Regions from separate parts of the Rhodoferax mekongensis genome, predicted to be linked through region 1. Evidence: riboswitches for the same ligand, from Rfam matches in the RefSeq annotation. Region 1 holds a riboswitch; the other holds the start of a gene.
What was found. Region 1 has a riboswitch for S-adenosylhomocysteine ahead of RAN89_RS02070 (homocysteine S-methyltransferase family protein). Riboswitches for the same ligand answer to the same signal wherever they lie in the genome.
Positions count from the first base shown of each region.

Region 2: it holds a riboswitch for S-adenosylhomocysteine, as region 1 does, so the genes downstream of both, ahcY (adenosylhomocysteinase) here and RAN89_RS02070 (homocysteine S-methyltransferase family protein) in region 1, are expected to answer to the same signal.

Region 1 is NZ_CP132507.1:416,998-431,763, forward strand. Features, by position in the region: gene RAN89_RS02035 (type II secretion system F family protein) at 1-1,142, opposite strand, end outside; gene RAN89_RS02040 (GspE/PulE family protein) at 1,145-2,911, opposite strand; gene RAN89_RS02045 (outer membrane lipoprotein) at 2,958-3,773, opposite strand; gene RAN89_RS02050 (glycine zipper 2TM domain-containing protein) at 3,933-4,415, opposite strand; gene metH (methionine synthase) at 4,521-7,286, opposite strand; gene RAN89_RS02060 (Gfo/Idh/MocA family protein) at 7,316-8,314, opposite strand; gene RAN89_RS02065 (hypothetical protein) at 8,340-8,963, opposite strand; gene RAN89_RS02070 (homocysteine S-methyltransferase family protein) at 9,053-10,129, opposite strand; S-adenosyl-L-homocysteine riboswitch at 10,154-10,234, opposite strand; gene recQ (DNA helicase RecQ) at 10,454-12,301, shown strand; gene RAN89_RS02080 (hypothetical protein) at 12,317-12,610, opposite strand; gene RAN89_RS02085 (ATP-binding protein) at 12,809-14,766, opposite strand, start outside.
Region 2 is NZ_CP132507.1:3,803,293-3,818,058, forward strand. Features, by position in the region: gene tyrS (tyrosine--tRNA ligase) at 1-285, opposite strand, end outside; gene RAN89_RS18205 (M23 family metallopeptidase) at 408-1,766, shown strand; gene RAN89_RS18210 (anhydro-N-acetylmuramic acid kinase) at 1,781-2,908, shown strand; gene erpA (iron-sulfur cluster insertion protein ErpA) at 2,935-3,300, opposite strand; gene RAN89_RS18220 (bactofilin family protein) at 3,361-3,756, opposite strand; gene RAN89_RS18225 (DUF6776 family protein) at 3,775-4,503, opposite strand; gene rpsI (30S ribosomal protein S9) at 4,594-4,986, opposite strand; gene rplM (50S ribosomal protein L13) at 4,996-5,424, opposite strand; gene RAN89_RS18240 (serine/threonine protein kinase) at 5,596-7,308, opposite strand; gene RAN89_RS18245 (23S rRNA (adenine(2030)-N(6))-methyltransferase RlmJ) at 7,413-8,303, shown strand; gene metF (methylenetetrahydrofolate reductase [NAD(P)H]) at 8,316-9,167, opposite strand; gene RAN89_RS18255 (TlyA family RNA methyltransferase) at 9,203-10,126, opposite strand; gene ahcY (adenosylhomocysteinase) at 10,237-11,757, opposite strand; S-adenosyl-L-homocysteine riboswitch at 11,835-11,942, opposite strand; gene RAN89_RS18265 (substrate-binding domain-containing protein) at 12,014-13,027, opposite strand; gene RAN89_RS18270 (peptide chain release factor 3) at 13,172-14,766, shown strand, end outside.

The sequences.
Region 1 (14,766 bases):
AGTAGCACCGGCTCGATGGCTGCCGACAGGCCCTTGATGCTGTAGTCCGTTTCCCGCTCGTACATGCCGGCAATCTCAAACAGCAGGTTGTCCAGCTCGCCGGTCTCTTCGCCCACGTTGATCATTTGCAGGACGACTGGAGTGAATACACCCGTGGCCGCCGCACAACGGGAAATGCTTTCGCCCCGTTCAATACCGTCCCGCATCTGCTCAATACGGGCACCGATAAAGGCGTTGTCCACCGTTTGCGCCACCACGGTCAGGGCCTGCACCAGCGGCACACCGCTCTGGCTGGACAAGGCAAAGCTGCGGGCAAAACGGGCCAAGGTTGCCTTGAGAATGATGTCTCCCACAATGGGAAGCTTGAGCTTGCGGGCATCCCAGCGGTAGCGGCCGGCGGGCGTGCGCAGGTAAGCGCGTATGCCCACCACCGCCCCTGCCACAACAGCCAGCAGCATGGGCCACCAGTTAATCATCCAGTTCGAGAAGCCGAGCAAACCCCGCGTAATCAGCGGCAGTTCGCTGTTGAAACCGGCGAACACCTTGGCGAACACCGGTATCACAAAGATGTTGAGGATCACGATGGCGGCTGCCATCGCGATCATCACAAAGCTGGGGTAACGCATGGCCTGCTTGATGCGCTCGCGCACGTCACGCTCGAACTCCATGTGTTCATTCAGACGCAAGAACACCTCGGTCAGGCGGCCCGTCATCTCACCCACGCGGATCATGGCGATGTAGAAGTTACCGAAGAGTGCGCTATGGCGCGCCAGCGCAGCCGATAGCTCCCGCCCCTGGTCCAGGCTGGAGCGCACGTCCTTGAGCAGCTCCACCATGGCCGGCTTGGTCGCCGAGGCCTCCAGCCCCGCAAAGGCTCGCAAAATGGGCACACCCGCCTTGTTGAGCGTGTACATCTGCCTCGAAAAAATCAACAGATCTTCCACGTCCACCGGCTTACGGGTCAGGAACGCGAGAGGGTCTTTCTTCTCCTTGCTTTCCACTGCCTTGGCCAAGGCAATGTGCACCGGTGCCACACCGATGGACAGCAGCTGATCGGCCACTCCGCCCTCCGTCATGGCGTCAAGCTGGCCGCTGACAGCCTCGCCCCGGTTATTGCGTCCGCGCCAGTCGTAAACGGCCATCTTCAGCCCACCATGGCTTCGTCGTCATCGGCATCGAAGCCGATGCGCAAAGCTTCTGCCAAAGAGGTCTTGCCTGCACGCACCATCTGTAAGGCATGGAAGGCCATGGTGTGGCCCTTCATGCGCTCCCGTGCAGTCCGCAGGAAGCCGGCAGGGTCGCTGTGCGATGCTGCGTGGGTGAGGGCGGCGTCCATCTCCAGCAATTCATACACCCCTTGCCGGCCGGAGTAGCCCGTGCCGTTGCATGTGGAGCAACCCAAGCCGCGCTTGGGCGCTACGGTGTCACCCGGCTCCAGCATGGACTCCAGCCACGACTGCTCTTGCGGCGTGGGTGAATGGGGAGCCAGGCAATCCTGGCAATTGAGCCGTACCAGACGCTGCGCAATAACGGCCTGCAAGGAGGTAGCCACCATGAAAGGCGGCACACCCATATCCAGCAGGCGGAAGGGGGTGCTGATCGCATCGCGCGTGTGCAGGGTAGAGAGCACCAAATGGCCGGTAATGGCAGCACGCAGGCCGATTTCTGCCGTCTCCGCATCGCGCATTTCACCGACCAGAATCACATCCGGATCCTGTCGCAAGCAAGCGCGCAACACGCGCGCAAAGGTGAGCTCAATCTTGTCATTGACCTGCACCTGGGTGATGGCGGGCAGGCGGTATTCGACCGGGTCTTCCACCGTGATGACCTTGAGTTCCGCCGCGTTGATTTCTGCCAACGCGGCGTACAAAGTGGTAGTTTTGCCGGAGCCTGTGGGACCGGTCACCAGCACCATGCCCGAGGAGCGGGTCAGCACATCGCGGAAGCGCTTGAGCATGTCCGGCGGCATGCCGATGGTGTCCAGGCGCCGCATGCCGGTGCCCTGGTTCAGCAAGCGCATCACTGCCGACTCGCCGTAGGTGGTGGGCAAGGTGGACAGACGCACGTCGATGGTGTTGTCCTTCAGGCGCACCGAGAAGCGGCCGTCTTGCGGCAAGCGCTTTTCAGAGATATCCAGCCCCGCCATCAGCTTGAGGCGCTGGGCCAGCGCTCCGCCGATACGTTTGTCGGCTTGCGTTTGGGTTTGGAGGACGCCGTCGACCCGCACGCGGATCTGCAAAAAGCCTTCTTGCGGCTCGATATGCACGTCGGATGCCCCGACCTGCATGGCGTCTTCAAACAAGGATTGCAGCAAGCGCACCACCGGCGCGCCTTCCAGGCCCACACTGGCAGTCAGCTCACCGAAGTCCACCGCATCACCCAGGTCTTTTTCGAGGGCGCGGGCCAAGCCGCTGATTTCTTCGGTGCGGCGGTAGAGGCGGTCGAAGGCGAGCGCCAGCTGGCTTTCCGGCACGGCGGCAATGCTGATGTTGCGCTTGAGCAGACGAGTCAGCTCGTCGTAGGCGAACAAATCCAAGGGGTCGGCCAAGGCCACCAGCAAGGTATCGCCCTTGTCTTCCAAAGCCAGCGCCTTGAAGCGGCGCGCCGCGGCCTCGGGCAGCAGCTTGACCACGTCGGCGCGGAAGGGGAAGGTCTTGAGGTTGACGAAGGGAATGCGCAGCTGCCGTGCCAGGCCGTTGGCCAGCAACTCTTCGGTGATGACGCCGGTTTCAATCAGCAGGCGCCCCACCTTCTTGCCGGTGGTGCGCTGCAGGTCCAGGGTCTGTTGCAGTTGCTCCTGCGAGATCAGCTTTTGCTGGACCAGCACATCACCCAAACGCAGTTTCTCAGGGCGGCCCGAGGGGGGACGTGGACCGTCCGGCGCACCGGGCGCTGCCGTTGCCATGTTCATGCGCTATTCCTTTTGCGGTTTGCAAAAATAATAGCACGCGAACCTTTTATGTAGCGCTGTTAAAAGGGGCGGGATTCCGCTCAGCGGGGCTGCGCGCCGGGGTAATGCTGTTGCCCTCCACCGTCACATGCTGGCCGACGCTGGCGCTATTCGCCTGCTCGATGGTGCGAACGCTGCCGTCTTCCATGCGTACTTCGACCAGGTAGACCGTGTCTTTTTTCAGGCGCTTTTCCACGGTGTTCCCGGCCCAGCCGCCGCCCAACACACCGGCAATAGTGGCCAGGGCTTTGCCGTCACCGCCGCCGAACTGGTTGCCCACCAGACCACCCAGCAACGCGCCTGCCACCGCGCCCGCGCCACTGGGGTTGGCACTTTCGCGCTGAACCGGCGTCACACTCTCGACCACGCCGCACGTGGCGCACACGACTCTGGCGGGAAGCTGCACAGGAGCCTGAACGGGCACGGGTGCCGCCGCCACAGGCGCACTATGGGCGACCGGCACACCTGCTACCGGCGTCACGACCGGCGCAGACACCTTGGTCGCCCCTTGATTTGCTACTGATTTAGGAGCTGTCTGCGCATATTTGGCGGGCGCCGATGGCACTTTTTTATCCAAAACGACAGGAGTGACTGCAGGCACTACAGCGGCCGTGGGCGCCTGCACGGACTCCAAAGGTGCAGGCGTAGCGGGTGAATGGATGGCCACGACCTCCAGGGGCGCGTCCGGCTGGGCCGGGCCCATCTGCTGGCGCAGCACGACGGCTCCCAGCGCGAGAGTACTGGCACCCAGCACACCGATGGCACCCCACAACACCTTGTTCCCGGCAGCTGACGCACCGGAATGAGACAAAACAGTCGACATACATCTCCTTCAAACAGCCATACGGACAACCGGACCGGTCCCGCTAAAGAGCTAACGCCCGCATGTGCTTAAAGGTACACAGCCCATCCGGCTGGGAGGTATCTGATTTGTAACGCTGGGTAAAGCCAGCCGCTGAAAGCATTGCCTTTCAAGGGGGAATCAGGTGGACTCCACCGCACTGTCTCTTTCCATGAGCACCAAAGTTCCACCTTGAACACGCACTTGTGAACCTACCGGCAGGAACGCGTCCTGTTCAAACGTGCGCTGCGTGTTGTCCTGCATACGCACCACAATGCGGCAGCCGGGCTTTTGCTTGAGTTGCTTCTCAATGGCATTGCCAGCCCATACGCCGCCTAGGAGTCCGATGATGGTGGCCATGGTTTTACCTTCCTCGCCACCGATTTTGTTGGCGATAAGCCCCCCTACCGCTGCACCGATAGCCGCGCCCACACCACTATGGGGTGTGTCACGAGGGATTTCGACAGCCGATTCAACGATTCCGCATTCGCCACAGACTGCGCTCCGCTCCACGGCCGCCAGGGGCTGCGATTGTGCAAGCGGTGCGGTTACCGTGAGGCAGGCAGCCAAGGCCCAGATGAAGCCTGTGACTAAGAAATTACCAAAAAATGGATGGAGGCGCATGGTGAACCTTGGAGTTACCCCGACTCAACGCACAGCGCCCCTTAAAAGCACACAGCCGGATAAAAACTTCCCGGCCATATGCCTACTTTGTCACACCAAAGCGCCTTACAGGTTGGGCGCCAGCAGGCGTTCCAGCGCGGTGCGGTCGAGCTTGCGGCGCTCAGCCAGGTCGTGCACCTGGTCGTCCCCGATCCTGCCGACATTGAAGTAGGTTGCGTCCGGGTGCCCGATGTAGAAGCCGCTCACGCTGGCCGCCGGGGTCATGGCCAGGCTCTCGGTCACCGTCATGCCGACCTCTTCGCACTGCAGAAGAGCGAACATGTCCTTCTTGACGCTGTGGTCCGGGCAGGCAGGGTAGCCGGGTGCGGGGCGGATGCCTTTGTACTTCTCACCGATCAGGTCCTCATTGCTGAGCGACTCGCCTGCGGCGTAGCCCCAGAGATCGGTGCGCACACGATGGTGCAAGCACTCGGCAAAGGCCTCCGCAAGGCGGTCAGCAATCGCCTTGAGCATGATGGCGGAGTAGTCGTCATGGTCATCGAGGAAATACTTTTCCTTTTTGTCCACGCCGATACCGGCTGTGACGGCGAACATGCCGGCGTAGTCCGCCTTGACGCCTTTGGGGGCCACAAAGTCCGCCAGGCAACGGCTGGGGCGCATCACACCGTCTATTTCCTGCTTCTCGGTTTGCTGGCGCAGGCCGTACCAGGTCATGGCGACCTCGCTGCGGCTCTCGTCCGTGTAGAACTCGATGTCGTCGTCATTCACCGTGTTGGCAGGGTACAAGGCCACGACGGCGTTGGCAGTGAGCCAGCGCCCTTCGATCAGTCGCTTGAGCATGCGCTGGCCATCGGAGTACACCCGCACGGCCTCGGTGCCCACCACCTCGTCCTTGAGGATGGCAGGAAACGGGCCCGCCAGGTCCCAGGTCTGGAAGAACGGCGCCCAGTCGATGTACTTGGCCAGCTCGGTCAGGTCAAAGTTCTTGAACACACGGCGGCCGATGAACTTCGGTACGGTGGGCTGGTGGGCAGACCAATCGATGGACGCTTTGTTGGCGCGCGCTTTGACCAAGGGCCACAAAGGCGTTTGCTTTTTGCTGGCGTGCTGATGGCGCACCTTGTCGTAGTCGGCGTTGAGCTCGGCAATATAAGCAGCAGCGCTTTCGCTGAGCAGGCTCTGGGCCACGCTGACACTGCGGGAAGCATCGGGCACATAGACCACCGGGCCTTCGTAGTTGGGCGCAATCTTCACGGCGGTGTGAACGCGACTGCAGGTGGCGCCACCGATGAGCAGCGGGATGTTGCGGCTGCGGAAGTACTCGTCCTTCTGCATCTCGCCGGCCACGTACTGCATCTCTTCCAGGCTGGGGGTGATCAGGCCGGAGAGGCCGATGATGTCTGCGCCCTCTTCCTTGGCCTTGGCCAAGATCTCATGGCAAGGCACCATGACGCCCATGTTCACCACATCAAAGTTATTGCACTGGAGCACGACGGTGACGATGTTTTTACCAATGTCGTGCACGTCGCCTTTCACGGTCGCAATCACGATCTTGCCTTTGGCTTTCGCCTCGCCACCGGCCTCCACCATGGCGAGCTTTTCAGCCTCGATGTAGGGCAGCAGGTGCGCCACCGCGCTCTTCATCACGCGGGCACTTTTCACCACTTGCGGCAGGAACATCTTGCCCTGGCCGAACAAATCCCCCACCACATTCATGCCGTCCATGAGCGGGCCTTCGATCACGTGCAGTGGACGGCCGCCCTTCGCCAGAATCTCTCGGTAGGCTTCTTCGGTGTCTTCGGTGATGAAGTCGGTAATGCCGTGCACCAAGGCATGGCTCAGGCGCTGGGCCACCGCCACAGGAGCCTCGGGGGTGCCGCGCCATTCCAGCTTTTTGCTCTCGTCCTTGGCGCCGCTCTTTGCCGTTTCGGCAATCTCCACCAAGCGTTCGCCCGCGTCAGGTCGGCGGTTCAGCACCACGTCTTCCACGCGCTCGCGCAGGGTGGTCTCCAAGTCGTCGTACACGCCGACCATGCCGGCGTTCACGATGCCCATGTCCATGCCGGCTTTGATCGCGTGGTACAGGAACACAGTGTGAATCGCTTCACGCACCGGGTCGTTGCCGCGGAAGGAGAACGACACGTTGGACACGCCACCGCTCACCTTGGCGCCGGGCAGGTTCTGCTTGATCCAGCGGGTAGCCTCGATGAAGTCCACTGCGTAGTTGTTGTGCTCTTCAATGCCGGTGGCAATGGCAAAGATGTTGGGGTCGAAGATGATGTCTTCAGGCGGAAAGTCCACCTCATCCACCAGCACACGGTAGGCGCGTTCGCAGATCTCCACTTTGCGTTGGTAGGTGTCGGCCTGGCCTTTTTCATCAAAGGCCATCACTACGGCGGCGGCGCCATAGCGGCGCAGCAGTTTGGCCTGGCGTTTGAACTCGTCCACGCCCTCTTTCATGCTGATGGAGTTCACCACTGCCTTGCCCTGCACGCAGCGCAGACCCGCTTCGATCACGCTCCACTTGGAGCTGTCGATCATGATCGGCACGCGGGAAATATCGGGCTCAGAAGCGATCAGGTTCAGGAAGCGCACCATGGCGGCTTGGCTGTCCAGCATGGCCTCGTCCATGTTGATGTCGATGATCTGCGCCCCGTTTTCCACCTGCTGACGGGCCACGGCCAAAGCCTCTTCAAACTGGCCGTTCAAGATCATGCGGGCGAAGGCCTTGGAACCGGTGACGTTGGTGCGCTCACCGACGTTCACAAACAGGCTGCTGCTGTCGATGGTGATGGGCTCCAGGCCTGAGAGCAGCATGGGCGCTACGGTTTTAGGAGCTGCTTGCGCAGATTCGACGGGTGCTAGAGACATAAATGACCTAAAAATCAATGATCAGCGGCTTAAACCGCAACCCAGGCGCCCGTGCGCTGGGAGGCAAACAGGGCATCGATGATGCGCATGTTCTGGATGGCGTCTTCCACGCCGTATTGCAAGGCTTGCTCACCACGGATAGCGAGCGAGAAGGCATCCCCCTCCAGGCTGTACTGATCGCAAGCCGCAAAGGTTTCCACGACGGCTTCGCGACCGCCGAGTACCTTGCCATCGTCCACAAGGATGCGAGTTTCCTGGCCTTGGGGCGCATTGAACGGGATCTCAATCTCCACCCGTTTTTCCGTACCTACCACGTGAGCCCTTTGGTAGGGCGTGGTTTGCATGGACACCGTGAAATCCAGACGCCGGCCATCACCAAAATCGAGCAAGGCGCTGAATGTGCGGTCCACGCCGAAGTCGGTGTCCATGTCTGCCAAGGCCATCACCCGCACCGGCTCTGTGCCAAACAAAAAGCGCCCGGCCACGATGGGGTAGCAACCGATGTCCATCAACGCGCCGCCGCCCTTGGTGGCATCGTTGCGGATGTTGGTCGCACTGCGGTTGAAATACGAGAACCAGACCTGGACCGTACGCAAATCACCCAACGCACCGCTTTGCACCAGCTCGCGGGTGCGCAGCCACTGCGGGTGAAAGCGCACCATGAAGGCTTCCATGATGTGCACTTTGCCCGCCACTTCACGCAGCTGGGCTGCCTCATTGGCGTTCAGGGCGATCGGCTTTTCACACAACACATGCTTGCCCGCGCGGGCTGCTGCCAGCGTCAAAGGAACGTGTTGGTCGTTCGGCAGAGGGTTGTAAATGGCCTCTATCGAAGGGTCCGCCAACAACTCCTCGTAGGACCCGTAGGCTTTGGGAATACCCAGCTTGCCCGCCGCCGCCTGCGCGCTCTCCAGGGAGCGCGAGGCAATGGCTTGGACGTCGCACCACTGACTGCGCTGAAGCGCAGGGGTGACTTTCTCCATCCCGATTTTGGCAGTGCTCAGCACGCCCCAGCGGACTTTGTTCATGGCAAGTGGGTCCTTTTTGTCAGGCTTAACGGTAGTAAATCAAGGAGACACCCAGATGATGGCCCTTGGCGGTGTAGTTGGTGGGTGCGTATTCGAATGTTTCATCCACCAACTTGAATGCGACCCCAAACCGGCCCATAGGATTCGCATGGCGCTTGGTCAGATATTGCGCTTCCAGCACATAACCAGGTCGAGGTGTGAAATCGTAGTTACCCACACCCGAAACGACGCCATAGGACTCTAACCTTGCAGAGGTTGCCAAACGCAAGCCGCCACCCACACGCCAGTGATCGCCCAAGTTGTAAAAACCAAGCAACTCCACGGGTACGCGGGTGAAAGTGAAGTCGCCATTGCTTCCGCTGGTGGAGGTGCGCTCATGCCCGAGGGAGAACTGGATATCCGCCTTATCAGTGATGGAGTAACTCACCCCCGCAGCTACCGCCAGTCCATTGCCGGCTTTGATGGAATAGGTACCGGCATTGTTAGCGTAATTGCCCTTGACGAGCTCCTCGCTTCCGTCCCCAAAGTTATAACCAAAAGACCCGAAGAACTGCCATGGCGAAGCTGGCTTAAGGGTCTCACTTTGGTTCTGGGCAGCAGCGCCACTTGAAATAGCAATGGCAATCGCTGCGATGGCGATAGATCTCATGAATTTTCTCCCTGGTTAAGTGTGTCGGTCTGGCAAGGTCGCGGCGCCAGACCTGGCCGCTAAGAGGCTGCGTGACGACCTATGTGCCGTCACGCAGCATCCTTATAAAAGTAGCCGCGTTGCACGTTGCGGGTCGCAATCGGGTTCACCGCATGGGCGATCGCACCAATGTGGTCGGGGGTGGTGCCGCAGCAGCCACCCACAATATTGACCAAGCCCTCTTCCGCAAACTCCCGCACCAAACGGCTGGTCACATCCGGCGTTTCGTCAAAGCCGGTGTCGCTCATGGGGTTGGGCAGGCCCGCGTTAGGGTAGCAGCTGATAAAGGTGTCCGTCGCCACCTTGTTCAGCTCCTGGATGTAGGGGCGCATGAGCGCTGCACCGAGTGCGCAGTTCAGTCCAATCGCCAGTGGCTGCGCATGGCGCACGCTGTGCCAGAAGGCGGTTACTGTCTGGCCACTCAAGATGCGGCCGGAAGCGTCGGTCACGGTGCCGCTGATGATGATGGGCAGGCGCTCCCCACTGGCTTCGAAGTATTCGTCCACTGCAAACAGCGCGGCTTTGGCGTTGAGCGTGTCAAAAATAGTTTCCACCAAGATGACGTCCGCCCCGCCTTCCACCAGCGCCTTGGTCTGATCGTAATAAGCGGCCCGCAGCTCTTCAAATGTCACATTGCGGGCGCCGGGGTCGTTCACATCGGGGCTGATGCTGGCGGTTTTGGGCGTGGGGCCGAGGGCGCCGCACACAAAACGCGGCTTCTCAGGGGTGCTGAACTTGTCACACGCTGCGCGGGCCAACTTGGCAGACACATAGTTCATCTCGATGGCCAAGTCGGCCATGTCGTAGTCCGCCTGGGCTACGGTGGTGGCGCCGAAGGTGTTGGTTTCGATCATGTCCGCACCGGCGGCCAAGTAGGCCTCGTGGATGTCGGTGATCACGTCCGGACGTGTCAGGCTCAACAACTCGTTGTTGCCTTTGACGTCTTTGGGGAAGTCTTTGAAACGGTCGCCTTGGCTGCCCGGGCCGGCGTAGCCCTCGCCACGGTACTGGGCCTCGCCCAGCTTGAAGCGCTGGATCATGGTGCCCATGGCGCCGTCCAGAATGGCGATGCGGCTGGCCAGAATGCCGGGGAGCGCTTGGGCGCGGGTATAGGTGATGGGCTTCATGGTGCGGCTCACTATGTGGATTGAAACAAGTGAGCGCAGTTGGAGTCCCCAAGCCTGACCGGTTCGGTGTGTTCACACGTTGCGGCTGCAGCGCCCCTTGGGTGGGTGGATTTTAAACGACAAGCGCGCGCCGCATTGCCGCGTTGCAAATAAGCACCGGGCAGCTGAAGCTACTGTGCCATAGATAGGCACCCGGCTTGCCCGACAATAGAAACCCTGCCCATGGCGGCCCTACGGCGGTCTAACCAAGGGAAATGTATGCCTTTTTGCCACCTGGCGCCCGCGGAATATGCGCGAGCAGCTCCTGATTTGATAGCGTTTTAAGTGCCTCACCTGCAGATTCTTCACGATGTATTTGGCTACCAGGCCTTCCGCGGGCCCCAGCAAGCCATCGTGGAGCATGTGATCGCGGGCGGGGATGCGCTGGTGCTTATGCCCACGGGCGGTGGCAAAAGCCTCTGTTACCAGGTTCCTGCCATTGCCCGCCAACAAGCGGGCCTGGGTGCGACGCTGGTCATTTCCCCCCTGATTGCGCTGATGCACGACCAGGTGGGCGCCCTGCATGAAGCCGGGGTGAGTGCAGCTTTTCTGAACTCTACCCTCACCAGCGACGAGGCCTACCACGTCGAGCAGCAACTGCTGCGCGGCGAGATCACCCTGCTCTACGCGGCACCCGAGCGGGTCAGCAACGCACGCTTTCTGGCCTTGTTGGATTCGCTCTTTGAGCGTGGCAAGCTGAGCCTGTTTGCGATCGATGAAGCCCACTGCGTGAGTCAGTGGGGCCACGACTTCCGGCCCGACTACCGCAACCTCACCGTGTTGCATGAGCGCTACCCCGGCGTACCACGTATCGCCCTGACGGCTACGGCAGACGACCTGACCCGTGCCGACATTCTGGAACGTTTGCAGCTCGAAGAGGCCCGTGCCTTCGTCAGCAGTTTCGACCGACCCAACATCCGCTACACGATTGTCGAAAAGAAGGACTCCACCACCCAGTTGCTGCGCTTCATCGAGCGCGAGCATGAGGGAGAGGCCGGCATCGTCTACTGCCAGAGCCGCAAAAAAGTGGAAGACATGGCGCAGACCTTGGTGGATGCGGGTATCAAAGCCCTGCCTTACCACGCGGGTTTGGATGCCAAAGTACGCCAACTAAACCAGGACCGGTTTTTGCGCGAGGAAGGCATCGTCATGGTGGCCACCATTGCTTTCGGCATGGGCATCGACAAGCCGGACGTCCGTTTTGTCGCCCACCGCGACATGCCCAAAAACATCGAGGGCTACTACCAGGAGACTGGCCGCGCCGGGCGTGACGGGCTGCCGGCCGATGCCTGGATGGCCTATGGCCTGCAAGACGTGGTGAACCAGCGCCGCATGATTGACGAAAGCCCGGCCAGCGAAGAGTTCAAACAGGTCATGCGCGGAAAGTTGGACGCCTTATTGGGCTTGGCGGAAGCCACCGATTGCCGCCGCGTCCGCTTGCTGGGCTACTTTGGCGAGAAGAGCCAACCCTGCGGCAACTGCGACAACTGCCTGCATCCACCCGAGGTGTGGGATGGCACGGATGCTGCCCGCAAACTGCTCAGCACCATTTACCGCATCCAGCAAATGAGCGGGGTAAGCTTCGGCGCGGGCCACCTGATGGACATCGTGCGCGGCAAGACGACCGAGAAAGTCACCCAATACAGCCACGAGAGCCTGAGCACCTTCGGAATCGGCAAGGATTTCACCGAGTTGCAATTGCGCGGTGTACTGCGCCAGTTGATTGCCATGGGCGCCGTGGCCGTGGATGCGCAGGCTTTCAACACCCTGCAATTGACTGCAGAGTCGCGCGCAGTGCTCAAGGGCGAAGTTGCAGTGATGTTGAGGGAGTCGGTGTCAGCGCCGGCAGATCGCAAGCCACGGCGCAATGCGCGCTTGGGCGCTGTGGTCAAGGCGCCTATCAATCTCGACAGTGAGGGTTTGCTACGTTATTCCGCCCTGAAGGCATGGCGTGCAGAGGTGGCGCAGCAGCACAATCTGCCGGCCTATGTGATTTTTCACGATGCAACCTTGGCGGCCATTGCACAACGTGCCCCTCAATCTATCGACGATTTGCAGGGCATCAGCGGGATTGGAGCGAAGAAGCTGGAGGCTTATGCCGACGACGTTTTGAAGGTTGTCGCGCTCCAGTAAATGCCTTTCAGACGCTCAGTGGCGGTGAAAACCGCTTTCGTAGGCGACCGCTGCACCTGACATGGTGTTTTGCAAGCGCTCGATGGCGCGCATGTGGCGTGCACCGGTAGCGGCATCCGCGGCTTTGGCGCGGTGTTGCTGCACCAAGGCTTGGAATTTGGATTTGCAAGCGTCCAAGGCGCCAGCGAAATTCAGTGCGATGTATGCGTTGTGCCCGGCGTGGGTCTGGCGGAATTCGCCGGACCAATAATCAAACAGCTGCCACTTGTAAGTTCCCTTTTCTGGCACTTGAATCGTGTTTTTTTGCATATTTGCCGCACATTAGGTGATAGATCGGTGCTGTTCATGCTCCGGTTTGGTTCCAACGAACCGGAGTGAATGCACCCGCATAGGGATATCACGCACCAGTTGCGGGACTGGTTGACACGTTCTTGAAAAAAGTTTCAAAGAAGTTACTAAACCACCGGATGTGCCATTTTTGCCGGTGTTATTGCCTTGACTGATGGTTCAGGGTGTAAAGCCCATGGACCGCCTTTCACGCACCTCCGGCTTGATGCGGTGCTCTGCAAGCAATTGATCAAGAAACTCTGCGGGCGTCAATTCGGCGCCAAGTATCTCCAACTGCCGCTTAACCGCCGCAAAATCTCCCAAACAGAGCTGATCCAGCTGTTTGAGCGCATGTTGGGAGCGTGGATCCAGCTGTGAAGCGTCTCCCCCACATGCTTCTTGCACGAAGAGTTGCTCACGCTGTTCAGGCTGCAAGGGCAAGAACTGGATCTTGAACGTAAACCGGCGCAAAGCCGCTTCGTCGATACGTTCCATGAGATTGGTAGTGCAGATGAACACCCCCGGATGGCGCTCCATGCCCTGCAACATCTCATTGACTTCGCTGACCTCGTAGTTACGCTGGGCACCTCGCCGGTCTTGCAGGAAGCTGTCCGCTTCGTCCAACAACAAAACGGCATTCTCACCTTCGGCTTCGCGGAACATGGCAGCCATGTTTTGTTCTGTCTCCCCTACGTATTTGCTCATCAGGTCACTGGCACGCCGGATGATCAGGGGTCGTCCCAATTCCCGGGCGATGTGCTCTGCCAAAGCGGTTTTGCCGGTACCTGGCGGGCCATAAAAGCACAAGGTTCCGTGCCGCCTGGAGGCCAGTGAGTCCACGATGCGCTGCAAGGGATACCGGGTCTCGACATTCAGGTACGACACGTCGTATCGGCTCAGCGCTTGGGGGCGCCCCGTCTCGGCTGCAGGGTTCCCCAAGGCCAGGTCCGCATTTTTCAACTGGCGGTCAATCAAGGTTTCCATGAGCGCGCTGTCGCTCACGCCATTTTCGGGTGTGCTCAGACGCGCAAAGCGTGCTGCGGTTCTGATCTGCGCAGGGGTCAAACCCTTGCGGCCGCTGAGCCTGGCGACAAACGCTTCGCTGACTGAAATGCCCTCCAGGGTTTTGCGCACTACGCCTTCACGGGCGCCCGGCGGTGGCGACTTGAGTTCCAAATGGTAGGCAAAGCGACGCCGGAACGCGGGATCAATCTGCTCGATGCGGTTGGTCACCCAAATGGTGGGCACCGCATTCGATTCCAGAATCTGGTTCACCCAGGCTTTGCCACTCACGCTCGCATTGGCCGGTGTTGCATGCGCGTCGGCTCTGGCAATGAAGCTTGCCGTTTCGCTGGTCAAGGGCGGAAAGACATCTTCCACTTCATCAAACAGCAAGGCCGCTTGAGCGCTTCCCTTCAAAAACACCTGCGCAATCTGAAGGGAGCGGTAACGATCACGGCCGCTCAGGGAATTTCCATCCCGATCGGCATACTCCACCTCAAACAACTCCAGCCCCACATGCTGGGCGATCACCTTGGCAAGCTCGGTCTTTCCGGTGCCGGGGGGGCCATACAACAGGATGTTGACCCCGGCCTCTTTGCGGGCCACCGCGTGCTGCAACAGTCGGCAGAGCATGTGTGCGTCTTCCGCCACAAATGCGAAGTCCTCCAGGTGCAAGCTGCTTTTGGAAGAGAGCCGGGTGAACACCGCCATCAGCTCAGCGTGGTCACGGTAATGGCGCATCAGTACAGGGGGGAGCTTTTCACTCACCTTCATCAAGTCGGCAAGGTCAGTGATGTTGTGCTCGGAGATCAGGTTTTCGACGAGGCCTATGCGCTCAAGCCGGGAACCCGCGCGCAGCGCTTCACCCAACTCCTGGGCACTGACGTGGGCCACCTCCGCAATGGCGGCATAGGCCTCGGCTGCGTTGTTGACCTTGAACTCCACCAGAATGCTGCGCATGTCCCGCTGGTAGCGCGCCAGTGTTCCGTAGAGTAGCAACGCCCGTTCTGCTTTGTTCAGTTGCAAGAGCCCGGCGAGTGCATTGATGTTCTTCTCCACCAAGGTAGATTGCTTCTTCAGGGCCTGCTGCAGCCATTCACCGGTGACAGCCAGCACCGAGATCAGGTCTTTGGGCT
Region 2 (14,766 bases), 500 kb from region 1:
GCCGATCATGCTGGTGAAGTCACCGATCAAAAAGATCACCGTGTGGCCCAGATCTTGCAGCTGGCGCATCTTGTTCAGCACCACGGTGTGGCCGATGTGGATGTCAGGCGCTGTAGGGTCCAGCCCCAGCTTGATGCGCAGCGGTTTGCCGGTGGCCTCGGATCGGACTAGCTTTTTCACCCATTCGTCTTGCGGGAGCAGTTCTTCCACGCCGCGCAGGGTGACCGCAAGGGCCTCGCGCACACGATCGCTTACAACTAACTGAGGGCTTAAGGCTTGATTCATAAGGGTTTTTCTTGTGGCCGGGATCGGAGCGAAGGCTATACTGCCCGCTCCCTTCAGCAACGCAAGCGTTGCCAGCGGCTGGATTTTAGTCGGGCCGCATCCCCCATACCGGAGTCTTTGATTTGAAGCATGGACTGAACCAGGCTGTAGAGCAGTGCGTGGTGCGTGCCGCGGCTCTCGTGCAGCAGTATCCCAAGCGTATAACCGCCATCATTGCAGCCCTGCTGGTGGGCGGCACAGGCGCCACCTTTGCCGTGGCCAATTTCGCACCGGACGCATCGGACTTGCCGGTACGCACAGTGGTCGAGACCGTACAAAGCGACCTGCTCGCCGCTCGCAATGAGGACATCAGCGAGCTGGCGATGCGCCTCTACCGCTCGGAAACCACGCGCTCCAGCGACACGGCTGACACCCTCCTCAAGCGCCTCGGGGTGATTGACCCGCAGGCTGCCGCTTACTTACGGGCTGATGCTCAGGCGCAGTCTGCATTACTGGGCCGCGCCGGCCGCAACGTCACTGCGGAAGTCAACGAACGCCAAGGGTTGCTCAAGCTCAGCGCTCGCTGGAGCCCTGTTGATGACGGCACCTTCAAACGCCTGACCATCGAAAAGACGGTGAGTGGCTTCCGCTCCCAAGTGGAAACGCTGCCTTTGGTGGCCAACACGCGCCTGGCCAGTGGTGTGATCAACAGCTCGCTATTTGCCGCCACCGACGACGCTCGCCTGCCGGATTCGATTGCGACCCAAGTGGCAGAGATTTTTTCGGGTGACATCGATTTCCACCGCGCGCTGCGCAAGGGCGACCGATTCTCGGTGGTGTATGAAACCCTGGAAGGTGATGGCGAACCGATGCGCGCGGGGCGGGTACTCAGCGCCGAGTTCGTGAATGCCGGCAAGCCTTTCCAGGCCATGTGGTTCAAGGACCCGGTGGCTCCCGGCAAAGGCGGTTACTACACCCTGGCCGGCGAAAGCCTGCGCCGCGCCTTTCTGGCCTCTCCGCTGGAGTTCTCCCGCGTAACCAGCGGCTTCAAAATGCGCTTCCACCCCATTTTGCAAACGTGGAGAGCCCATCTGGGCGTGGACTATGCAGCGGCTACCGGCACACCCGTGCGCAGCGTTGGTGACGGCACCGTGGACTTTGCAGGTGTGCAGGGTGGTTTTGGCAATGTAGTGATGGTCAAGCACCGGAACAACCAGACCACCGTGTATGCCCACTTGAGCCGTATCCATGTCAAAAAGGGCCAAAACGTTTCGCAAGGTCAGAACATCGGTGCGGTAGGCGCCACGGGCTGGGCCACAGGACCCCATTTGCACTTTGAGTTCCGCGTCAATGGCGTGCACCATGATCCGTTGACCATCGCGCGCCAGAGCGAAGCGGTACCGGTGTCGACCGCGGCCAAACCCTTGTTTGACAAGGCTGCACAAAGCGTACGTGCACAGCTGGCCAGTGCTGCCCAGTTGACTCCAGGCTCGGCTGAGTAAGCCACGGCCAGCCTGTGTCAGAGCTTTACATCGGGCTGATGTCCGGCACGTCGCTCGATGGCGTGGATGGTGTGCTGGCCGACTTTTCTGGCGAGAGAATGCGCGTCCTGGCGCATCAGGCGTCCCCATTTCCCGATGCTTTACGCGCTGAGTTTCTGGCACTTAACGCCTCCGGCAGCGACGAAATTCATCGTGGCGCATTGGCAGCCAATGGGCTGGCCCGCTTGTATGGCTCGGTGGTTGGCAAGCTGTTGCAGGAGACCGGGCTGCCCCCTTCTGCCATTTGTGCCATCGGAGCCCACGGCCAGACCGTTCGGCACCGGCCTGGCGAATTCGATGGCACCGGTTACACCGTCCAGCTGAACCAACCGGCACTTTTGGCAGAGCTGTGCGGCGTGGACGTAGTTGCGGACTTTCGCAGCCGGGACGTCGCAGCAGGCGGACAAGGCGCCCCTTTGGTGCCCCCTTTTCATCAAGCGTTCTTCAGTCCCCACGGCGAGCGCCTGGCCGTCTTGAACATCGGCGGCATCTCCAACCTGACACTGCTGCACGCGAGCGCGGAGAACTCCGTACTGGGATTCGACTGCGGCCCGGGCAATGCATTGATGGACGGCTGGTGTCACCGCCACACCGGACAGCATTTCGACAATGGTGGAGCGTGGGCAGCCTCCGGCACCGTGTTGCCAGACTTGCTGGACCACATGTTGGCCGAGCCCTTTCTGCATCGCCAGCCGCCCAAGAGCACAGGACGTGACCTATTCAGCGCTGCGTGGCTTGAGAACATTCTCAAAACCCATGAAGACCGGCATGGCCCTGCAGCTTCGGTAGATGTCCAAACCACGCTCACAGAACTCACAGCAGGCGCTTGTGCGGATGCTTTGCGCCGGAATATGCCGGGATGCACGACTTTGGCAGTGTGTGGGGGAGGCGCGTACAACCAGTATTTGATGCAGCGCATCCAAAAGCTGCTACCTGGCTGCAAAGTTCAAAGCTCTGATGAACTCGGGCTGCCTCCCTTGCAAGTGGAGGCTACGGCCTTCGCATGGCTGGCACGCCAAGCCATTCTGCGGCACACGGCCAACCTTCCAAAAGTTACGGGCGCCAGAGGCGCCCGCATACTGGGAGCAATTTACCCCGCCTGACTCATCAGGCGCGGCGGGATGGTGCTTCAGGTCGAGAATGAAGAGCCGCAACCGCAGGTGGTCGTGGCGTTCGGATTCTTGATCACAAACTGGGCGCCTTGCAAGTCTTCCTTGTAGTCAATCTCGGCGCCAACCAAGTATTGGTAGCTCATCGCGTCAATCAACAAGGACACACCGTTTTTGGTCATGGTGGTGTCGTCTTCGTTGGTGATTTCATCGAAGGTAAAGCCGTATTGGAAGCCGGAGCAACCACCGCCCTGCACGAATACACGCAGTTTCAAATCAGGGTTGCCTTCTTCGGCAATCAAGTCAGCCACTTTGGCCGCGGCACTGTCGGTAAACAGGATCGGGGCGGGCATGTCAGTTTGGATGTTTTCGGCAACAGCGCTCATGGCAGCTCCATTCAGATTCAAGAATTGGCAAATAGTACAGGAATTCGCTCGGGAATTCTTTTACTGGTTATTTGCCGCTAGTTTCAGTGTGGGTTTTTCTTCACCAGCCAGCATGGGGCGCAACTGACCCGCGATGAGAGCACCCTGGTGCATCTCCAGTGCGGCGTATTCAATGTCACCTTCAATACGGGCTTTGGGCTGGAGTTCCAGCATGCGCCGGGCATGGATAGGGCCCTTTACGGTGCCATTGATGATGATGTGGTCTGCAGTGATCGCGCCGGTAATGCTTGCAGAATCCGAAATCACCAGAATGCTGGCCACGGCCTCTGCTGCCAACACATTCCCAACAATGACTCCGTCTACGCGCAAGCCATCCGAGAATGACAGGTTGCCCTGAATTTCGGTGCCATCGGCAATCAGGCTTTTGATGGGGGGCTGCTTATTTTTGTTGAACATGGCGTATCTCGTGATGACCTAGAGCTTGAGGGTCTGGGTCGCGCGGACCGTCGTACCTTCAAGGACACGTGCTGACACACTTTTCACCACGGTTTGAGGAGGGAGTTGGAACTCCCCTTCCAAACGCCCGTACTGCTTGAGCTTGACGGGCATGGCGCCGTCCGGCAACGAAGCGGTCCAGGTTTTTCCGTTGGCCGTACCCACCAGAGTTATTTCCAAACGACCTGCAAACTCTTGGGTGTTACGGCCGGCCTGCATGACCAGCGCCTGCCATTTTAGTGTGGTCGGGGATATCAGTTCTGCCTGAAGACCCCGGATCGCTACGCCCTCGGTGCCACCTGACGGGATCAGCTTCTCAAAAAAACCGAGGTCGTCCCGCAATGTGCGGTTGTCCGCCTCCAGTTGCTTGACCTGCGCGATGAGTTTTTCCTGGGCGGCTCTTTCTGCCGTCACCAAGGTATCCGCCGTGTTGGCAATCGATTGGGCCTTGTCCCGCTCGGCCTTCAGGGTCAGCATTTCCGTTTGGAGAGCGGCAGCGTTGGCCCTGAGCTGCATCAATTCGTCTTTGGAGCCTTTTTCCAGACCAGCAATGTCTTTGCCGAACTCAAACGCCCATAAACCAATGGCAGCACAAAAGCCCAACACGATGGCAAGCAAGGCCCAGCGGAATGGCCACGGCAATGCACTGCGCACGGCCATGCGAGGGGCACTGATGGTGAGGCGGCGGCGTAATAGACGGAATCTCATGGAGGGCGAAGTCTATCAGCCAGAAAGAAAAAAGCCGCCTGAGTTTGCACTCTGGCGGCCTCCGGATTGCAACGCAATGTTGCAGCGTGATTAACGCTTGGAGAACTGCTTGCGACGACGTGCGCCGTGGAAGCCGACCTTCTTACGTTCCACTTCACGTGCGTCACGAGTTACGAAGCCGGCTTGGCTCAGTGCGGGCTTGAGGCTCGCGTCGTAATCGATCAAAGCACGTGTGATGCCGTGACGGGTAGCACCCGCTTGGCCGGATTCACCGCCGCCAGCAACGTTGACCATGATGTCAAACGATTCTGCGTGATTCGTCAACAGCAGGGGTTGCTTGCAGATCATGATGGAGGTTTGGCGACCGAAAAAGTTTTCGATGTCCTTACCGTTCACGGTGATCTTGCCAGTGCCTTTTTTGAGGAAAACGCGGGCGACGCTGGATTTGCGACGGCCTGTTCCATTGTTCCATTCACCAATCATGTGAGCTCCTTACAGTTCCAACACTTTGGGTTGCTGGGCAGTGTGGGGGTGCTCAGCACCACCGTACACCTTGAGCTTCTTGATCATGGCGTAGCCCAGGGGCCCCTTGGGCAGCATGCCCTTGACGGCTTTTTCCAAAGCGCGACCGGGATGCTTGGACTGCATGTCACGGAAGTTGGTGGCTGTGATACCGCCGGGGTAACCGGAGTGGCGGTAGTACACCTTGTCCAAGGACTTGGTGCCAGTCACTTTGAGTTGGGCTGCGTTGATAACGACGATGAAATCACCGGTATCGACGTGAGGCGTGTAAATGGCCTTGTGTTTGCCGCGCAAACGGAGAGCAACTTCGCTGGCTACTCGTCCGAGGACCTTGTCGGTCGCGTCAACCACAAACCACTCGTGCACGACCTCAGCGGGTTTTGCGCTGAATGTAGACATGAGTTTTCTCTTTAAAAAGAAGGTTTGGGAGGGCTCTTTTCCACGGTCGGCGTTCCTCTGATGGGAATCTCTTAGGTGGGGTTCAGTCCTTCGCCGCGGAGCCACAAAAGCGCTGCGAAGCCCTCGATTATACAAAGAGCTGGCGAATTCACCAAATGGGGCTCGAACTGCTCAGTTACGGGCCTTGTTCTGCTCTTCCCAGTGTTGGCGGTCTGCCACGCAAACCGGCAGATGGTAAAACTCAGGTTTCTGGCACGCCCGGTAGACGCACATGGTCCGGGTCAGGATGCTGGCCTCCGCACAAATCGCAACCGGATCTTTGGCGGGAGCGGGTTTGTCTTCCAAAGGCTTGGCATCAGTGCGTGGCTGCGGCTTGGATGTCACCGCCTTGTCAAAAGCCGCTACAGGCGCCTGAGCCACAGGCTTTGCAGGGACAACCGTACGCTGCGCGCTACCCATCGCCTCCGAGCCAGGCGCCTTGGAAACATTGGCAACAGCCGGTGCAGTCGGCTTGGACACGGGCAAGGAGTCGGCGGGCACGGAGGGCGTCTTTACCGGCTCTGGGATCACCGCCTCAGGGGTAGAGGCGGGCGTGGGCGGCATAACGACCGCTGAAGGAGGAACGGTCGGCCGCACCCACCACGCGATTAGCGCCAGCAGCAATACCGCCGGCACCAGCCAAAGCCAAAGCGGCATGCCCTTACTGACCTTCGCAGAGCCTCTGACAGCGCGTGGTTTGGCCGCCGTGTCGGCCCGTGACGGGGTTTTGACAGTTTTGGAATGGTCGTAAGTCGAGGGCTGGAAAACAGTATCCGGAAAGTCCGATGCGGGCTGGGTCGTCAACAACTCAGTCGTAATCGGCGACGGATCATCACCGGTCTCGGCCAAGGTAACCGAATCGCCCAAAGCTTTGCGCCAATCAAACCGGGCCAGGTCAGGAGGCGATTTCATGCCTATTTCTCGGGCAAAAGCCTCAACGCTGGCCGTGCGCTCGGTGGGCTCAATGGCCAGTGCGTGCGAAATCGCCTGTACAAAGCTATCGGAGTAGGTCTGGTTGAAATGCGTCTGGGCCGTTTGTGTGACCTGCTCAAAGCTCGGCATACGGTCCCGCACGGCCCGGAAGGTGGCAGGCAAAGGCGGCTCATTGCAAATGCAGCCGTGCATCACGGCGGCAACGGCATACAAATCTGTCCAAGGGCCTTCCTGCATATCCTGAGCGTCGGCATATTGCTCAATAGGTGCGTAATTCACCTTGAGCACCGCCGTATGTTTGTGGCTGGTGTCCAGAATCGCGCGGCGGGCGGCGCCCAGATCCAGCAGCACCGGCGGTCCGACGTTTTGCAAGAAGATATTGTCCGGCGATACATCGCGGTGCAAGGTGCTGTTGTCGTGAAGCACCTTCAACCCCGCCAGCACCGACCACAGAACCGACTGAAGCCACGCCTGAGGCGGCGGACCGCTCATGCGACGCCTTGCCTCCTTCAGTGTGATGCCCTCGTAGAGGGGCATGGCCATATAGGCAGTGTTATTTGCCTCCCAGAAGCGGTACACCTTCACCAGAGACGGGTGGTCAAACCGTGCCAGCAAACGCGCCTCGGCCATAAAAGAACGCAAGCCTGAATCGAACGATCCAGTGTCCACTGCGGACTTGACGGTGACAGCTTGGTTGCCATCACGTCCCGCCAAACTGGTGGGCATGTATTCCTTGATGGCCACCGCCCTGTGCAAGGAGTGGTCGTAGCCCCGGTAAACCATGCCGAAACCACCAACGCCCAGCAGCCCTTGGACTTCGAATTCAGCCAATCGGGTTCCGGGTGCAAGGGCGTCCAGATGCCCGGCCGCGGTGGCCTTGGGTTTACTGGTCGGTGTGGTGATGTCAGCCATGGGGAGAGGTGAAATCTGTTCTTTTATGCCCGCAAACGCCCGAAAAAGGCGCCTTTCCAATCCAGATGTCAGCAGGCATCCCGGGGCGCTGGGTATCATAGGGGATGTTCAGTTACCGACACGCCTTCCACGCCGGCAACCATGCCGACGTGCTAAAACACACCACATTGCTGGCTGTATTGCGTCACATGACGCAAAAAGAAACCGCCCTCAACGTCTTTGACACCCATGCCGGTGCGGGCTTGTACCGGTTGGATGGCGACTTTGCCAAGACCAGCGAGGAAGCCGCCGAGGGCTTTCTGAAGCTGGTTGCCACCAAGCCTGAAAAGCCGTTTGCCCCCGCGTTGCAAGACTACATCGACATGGTGGCGGGCTTTAACGCCGGCAACCATTGGTCGGTGTACCCCGGCTCGCCCTTCATCATCCAAAGCCTGCTGAGCGGTCGCGACAAGCTCAAGCTCTTCGAGCTGCACCCCACCGACACCAAAACACTGATCGCCAACGTTGCCCAGCTGGAAGCCGGCCGACAAGTCACCGTGCTGCGGGAAGATGGTTTTGAAGGGCTCAAGAAGTTTTTGCCTCCACCATCACGCCGTGCGCTGGTGCTATGCGACCCCAGCTACGAAGTCAAAAACGACTACGCCCGCGTGGTCGGCATGGTGGCAGATGCCATGCAACGCTTTGCAACCGGCACGTATGCGGTGTGGTACCCCATCATCCCTCGCCCGGAAGCGCACGACCTGCCCAAAAAGCTCAAGACCATGGCGAACAAGGCCGGCAAGTCTTGGCTGCACGCGACACTGACCGTCAAGTCCAGCAAGCTCACGCAGGATGCCCAAGGTGAAGTGGTACGCCCCGGACTGCCCGCCAGCGGCATGTTTTTGATCAACCCGCCCCACACCCTCAAAGCAGCACTCAAAGATGCGCTGCCGCAGATGGTGGAGCTGCTGGGTCAGGACACCAACGCGACGTCCACCCTGAACGCCGGCGGCTAAGGCCCTGGCGCGTTAAGCGCCCAGGCCCAGGTTCTCGCACAAAGCCAGAGTGGGCGCACTCTGGTTCATGGTGTAGAAGTGCAGTGCAGGCGCGCCACCGGCACGCAGCTGTTCGCACAAGTCTGTCACTACCTCCAGACCGAAGGCCTTGATGGAAGCCACATCATCCCCGTAGCTCTGCAGCCGCAGACGAATCCAGCGGGGAATCTCTGCACCGCAAGCGTCCGAAAAGCGCATCAACTGGGTAGAGCTGGTGATGGGCATGATGCCGGGCACCACAGGCACGGTGATGCCCAATGCATCCACCTCTTCCTGGAAGCGGAAGTAGGCGTCAGAGTTGTAAAAGTACTGGGTGATCGCTGAATTGGCACCTGCTTTCACCTTGGTGGCGAAAGCCAGCAAATCGCTCGCCGGCGACTTGGCTTGCGGGTGCACTTCCGGGTAGGCCGCCACCTCGATGTGAAAGTCATCGCCCGTCTCGGCACGGATGAATGCCACCAGGTCGCTGGCGTAATGGAACTCGCCGCCAGCACCGTAACCGCTGGGCAAGTCGCCCCGCAAGGCCACCAATCGTTTCACGCCCATGGTCTTCAAGGTAGCCAATTGCTCGCGCACGGTGGACTTGGTCGCCCCCACACACGAAAAATGGGACGCCGCGCTCACGCCCTCTGACAGGATGTCGCGCACGGTGTTGAACGTACCTTCCTGGGTGGAGCCGCCTGCACCGAAAGTCACCGAGCAAAACTCAGGCTTGAGCCCGTAGAGCTGCTGGCGCACGGTGCGCAGCTTTTCAGCGCCTTCCGGCGTTTTGGGCGGGAAAAACTCCAGGCTCAGTGGAATCCGTTGGTTGGTAGACATAGTCATCTCCGTCTCCCGCGCCTGCATGGCAGGCACCGGGTTCAGCCCGCCTTGCGGGCACAAATAAAGAATTCGCGGTTCCCGTCTCCACCTTCAATGGCGGAGTCGAACCAATGCGTCACGGTCAGCCCCAGATCGGCGCAGGTATCGCGCAAGCGCTGCTCCACGATGGGGTACATGGCCGGATCTTTGACGATACCGCCCTTGCCCACCTGACCCGGCTGCAATTCAAACTGCGGCTTCACCAAGGTCAGCATGATGCCGCCCTCTTTCAACAAGGGCACTGCAGCAGGCAATACCAGGGTCTGCGAAATGAAGGACAGGTCAGCGACCAAGAGGTCAAACGGCGGCGCAAACTCAGGCGGCAGCTCCACGGCCTCTTCGTCAGCATCATCCGACGCATCCACGGGCGGGCGGGCGTCGTCTTCGTCGTCGAAGTCGTCCTCATCATCCCAGCCGTCATCGCCATCGGGTTCAACATCAAATTGCCCACCAGCGCCCGTGCTGTCTGCGTAGGCAGCTATCAAATCTGCAGCGGACAGGGTACGGGCATTGACACTCTCGACACACAGCACGCGGGTATCGTCGCGCAGCGTTGGGTGCAGCTGGGCACTGCCCACATCCACACCCACCACCGATTGCGCGCCAGCCTGGAGCAGGCAGTCGGTGAAGCCACCGGTGCTCTGCCCCACATCCAGACAACGCAAGCCGGTGACAGACAAGCCAACGTGCTTCAGCGCCGCCTCGAGCTTGAGGCCACCGCGGGACACATATCGCGCTTCGGAATCATCGAGCAAACGGATCTTGGCGCCATCGGGCACGTCGTCGCCATTTTTGGCCACACGCTTCCAGACTTCGCCCGAAAGCTCCATCTTCAGCCACTCCACGCCATCCGCAATCAGGCGCTGCGCCTGCGAGCGGGTGCTGGCCAGCCCGCGCTGCACCAAAAGTTGATCAATTCGCATCGTTATCCAAAGTTATTTGCCCCTAAAGCCAGAGACACCGCGGGACCGGCTTCGCCGGACCGCAGGTGTCGCCCCCTCGAGGGGGAGGCGCTACAAGCGCCTCGGGGGTGTCAGTACCTGTACGTGTCTTTCTTGTACGGACCGGCTTTGCTCACGCCGATGTACGCAGCCTGCTCGTCGGTCAGTTCGGTCAACATGGCGCCGACCTTCTTCAGGTGCAAACGTGCCACTTTTTCGTCCAGGTGCTTGGGCAACACATAGACCTTGCCGGCCTTGTAATCCTTGGGCTTGGTGAATAGTTCGATCTGGGCGATCGTCTGATTCGCAAAGCTGGAGGACATCACAAAGCTGGGGTGACCGGTACCGCAACCCAGGTTCACCAAGCGGCCCTTGGCCAACAGGATGATGCGCTTGGAAGCCTTCTTGCCCTTGGCGGGGAAGATCACGTGGTCCACCTGGGGCTTGATCTCTTCCCACTTGCACTTGGACAGGGAAGCCACATCGATTTCATTGTCGAAGTGACCGATGTTGCAGACGATGGCCTGGTCCTTCATCGCATCCATGTGCGCGTAGGTGATCACGTTCTTGTTGCCGGTGGTAGTCACGAAAATGTCGGCCTTGTCGGCAGCGTATTCCATGGTCACCACTTTGTAGCCTTCCATGGCGGCTTGCAGGGCGTTGATCGGGTCGATTTCGGTCACCCACACTTGGGCGGACAGTGCACGCAGCGCTTGGGCAGAACCCTTGCCCACGTCACCGTAACCCGCCACCACAGCCACCTTGCCGGCGATCATCACGTCGGTCGCGCGCTTGATACCGTCCACCAGCGATTCGCGGCAACCGTACAGGTTATCGAACTTGCTCTTGGTCACAGAGTCGTTCACGTTGATGGCACGCAGGGCCAGAGTGCCCTTGGCGGACATTTCTTCCAGACGCATCACACCGGTGGTGGTTTCTTCAGTCACGCCGATGATGTTCTTCAGGCGACGGCTGTACCAGGTGGGGTCCACCTTCAGCTTGGCCTTGATGGCATTGAACAGGCACACTTCTTCTTCGCTGCCGGGCTTGGCCAGCACCTTGATGTCTTTCTCAGCGCGAGCGCCCAGGTGCATCAACAAGGTGGCATCGCCGCCGTCGTCCAGAATCATGTTCGGGCCTTCAGCCGCAGTGCCCTTCTTGCCACCGAATTCAAAAATGCGGTGGGTGAAGTCCCAGTACTCTTCCAGCGACTCACCCTTGTGGGCGAACACGGGCGTACCCTTGGCCACCAGCGCAGCGGCTGCGTGGTCTTGGGTGGAGAAGATGTTGCAAGAAGCCCAACGCACTTCGGCGCCCAAGGCTTGCAGGGTTTCGACCAGCACGCCGGTCTGGATGGTCATGTGCAGGGAACCGGTGATGCGTGCGCCCTTGAGCGGCTGGCTCTTGGCGAACTCTTCACGGATGGCCATCAGGCCGGGCATTTCGGTTTCGGCGATGGTCAGCTCTTTGCGGCCCCAATCGGCCAGGCTCAGGTCGGCAATTTTGTAGTCTTCAAATTGGGCGACGACCGCTTTGGCGGCAGCTACCGCTTTGGTGGCCTTCACGGCTTTGGGGGTCTTGGCGTTCTTAACCAGTTTCAATACAGCGCTCATGGTGTGCTCCAAACGTTGATTTGCATTGCCACTGGCGCACACGGGGGTTTTTGAGGCCACTCACCGCACACATTTCCAGTGGGTGAGCGCCGTTGGGGGACACGATGCAGGGCGCATCGTGGGTTCCGAGCCTCACTCGCGGTGCCGGTATGGGCACTTGGCGGGCTGCAACGCTCCTCGGAAGCTGCGGATTTTAACCTCGTGTCGATTGCCGCACCAAGCCACTGGGTCAAAGTCACCCGACCGCGTCCGGCCTTCAGGCCGCTGGGCCGGTACTGGTACCCACCTGCAATGCCGGCTGGCGCAACAGCTGGTAAGGGCCGCCCTCGGGGTCGCGCAGCACCTTCATCACCATCTCAGCCAAAGCGAAACCGGTGGTTTGCGGGGTGGGCTGGGTCACGGTGGTGACGTCCAAGCCGGTGAGCAAGGTGTCCTGCGGAATGTCGCCATGCACCACGACCGAGATGTCCTGCCCCACCCGCAACTTGGCATCCATCAGTCCACGGATCAGGCCCACGCCGCCCAGGTTGTTGTCCACCAGCACAGCGGTCGGCCGGGGTGACAAGGCCAAGACCTGCGCCACGGCATTCAGGCCGCTGCGCCTGTCGTTCACCCCCCCTATGCAATAGCCGGGCGGGCACTCCACGCCTGCTGTCTTCAGGGTGCTGATGTAGCCCCGATGGCGTTGAAAGGCGAAGTTCAGCTCCAGCGGCGCGTGCACATAGGCAATGCGCGTATGGCCTAGGGCGAGCAAGTGCTCCACCGCCAACTGGCTGCCAAGGTCGTTGTCAAAGTCCAGCCAGGAGTAATGCGCGCAGTCGGCCGTGCGGCCGTAGCCCACAAAGGGGTAGTTGTTCTCCAGCAGAAAATCCACACGCGGGTCCTGCACCCGGGTGTTGGGCACGATGACCGCATCCACCCGGCCACCCCGGAACAGGCGCTCGTAGATTTCGAGCTCGGTCTCGTTCTTGGCCACCGCCAGCAGCAAGTCCTGGTGCTCACGCTCCAAGCGCTCGCCCAAACCATCGGCCATGTCCAGAAACTGCGGGTTACCCAAGTTTTCGACCGCAGCGGAATACACAATCCCGATCGCATCGGTATTGCCGCGCACCAGCCTGCGCGCACCCGCATCGGGGCGGTAGCCCATGGCGTCTGCCATTTCCTTCACACGGGTGCGGGTCAGGGCATTGACGTCGGTGTACCCGTTCAGGGCCCTGCTGACCGTGGAAGTGGACAGACCCAATGCCTGGGCCAACTGCTTGATGCTCACGCGTGTCTCCGGGATTGCTCGTTTGTTATGGGGATGAGTTTAAGGCCTGCCCCGCGCGCGGCTGTCGAGGCGGCTCTGTAAAATACGCCCTCTTCTCCTGCGGCCCGCCTGTGATGCGCGGCCCACCCGACCCTGGACCCCCCTGTGACCTACGCACCCGAGACCCGCCGCCGCCGCACTTTTGCGATCATTTCCCACCCGGACGCCGGCAAGACCACGCTCACCGAAAAGCTCTTGCTGTTCTCGGGCGCGATCCAGATCGCCGGTTCGGTGAAGGCCCGCAAAGCCAGCCGCCACGCCACCTCCGACTGGATGGAAATCGAAAAGCAGCGCGGCATCTCTGTGGCCTCGTCGGTCATGCAGATGTCGTACCGCGACCACGTGGTCAACCTGCTCGACACCCCCGGACACAAGGACTTCTCGGAAGACACCTACCGCGTGCTGACCGCCGTGGACTCGGCCCTGATGGTGATTGACGCCGCCAACGGTGTGGAAAGCCAAACCCGCCGCCTGATCGAGGTCTGCCGCCAGCGCGACACACCCATCATCACCTTCGTGAACAAGATGGACCGCGAAGTGCGCGACCCCTTGGACATCATGGACGAAGTAGAGCGTGAACTGGGCATGCCCTGCTGCCCCATCACCTGGCCGGTGGGCCAGGGCAAGAGCTTTGGCGGCATCATCAATTTGCTGACCAAGAGCATGACCGTGTTCCAGCCCGGCAGCGAAAAGCGCCCGCAAGACTTCGAGACCATTGCGCTGTCGGATGCCGACAACCTTCGCGCACGCTTTGGCCAAGCCTTTGACGATGCACTGGAGAGCATGGAACTCGCGGTGGGTGCATCTTCCGATTGGGACCACGACGCCTTCCTGGCCGGCAAACTCACGCCGGTGTTCTTCGGTTCGGGGGTGAACAATTTCGGTGTGATGGAAGTTTTGGACGCGGTGGTGGACATGTCTCCGCCACCGGGCCCGCGCGTGGCCTACACCGAAGTCAACCGCAACCGCGAAGCCCGAACCATACAGCCCGACGACGAGAGCTTCTCCGGCGTGGTGTTCAAGGTGCAAGCCAACATGGACGCCAACCACCGCGACCGCATTGCGTTTGTGCGCGTGGCGTCCGGCAAGTACACCCCCGGCATGAAGATGAAAGTGCAGCGCACCGCCAAAGAATTGCGTCCTACCAGCGTGGTGACCTTCATGAGCCAGCGCCGCGAAGCGGTGGACGAAGCCTACGCGGGCGACATCATCGGATTTACCACCCACGGCGGCGTACAGCTGGGCGACACCATCACTGATGGACCCAACCTGCAGTTCACCGGCCTGCCTTTCTTTGCGCCCGAAATGTTCATGACCGTGGTGCTCAAAAACCCGCTGCGCACCAAGCAGTTGCAACAAGGCCTGATGCAGCTGGGGGAGGAAGGCGCCATCCAGGTTTTCAAACCCGATGCCGGCGGCAACATGCTGCTGGGCGCCGTGGGGCAATTGCAGTTTGAAGTGGTGCAACACCGCCTGAAGGCAGAGTACGACTGCGATGTGCGACTGGAAAGCTGCCAATACACCGGCGCCCGTTGGATCACGGCTGACAACGCCGCCGATCTGCGCGACTTCGAAACCGCCTACCCACTGCGTATGGCGCACGACGCGGCCGATACCCTGGCCTACCTCTGCACCAGCCCCTATGACGTGCGCCTGGCGCAAGAGCGCTTCCCCAAAATCCACTTCCACCCGCTGCGCGA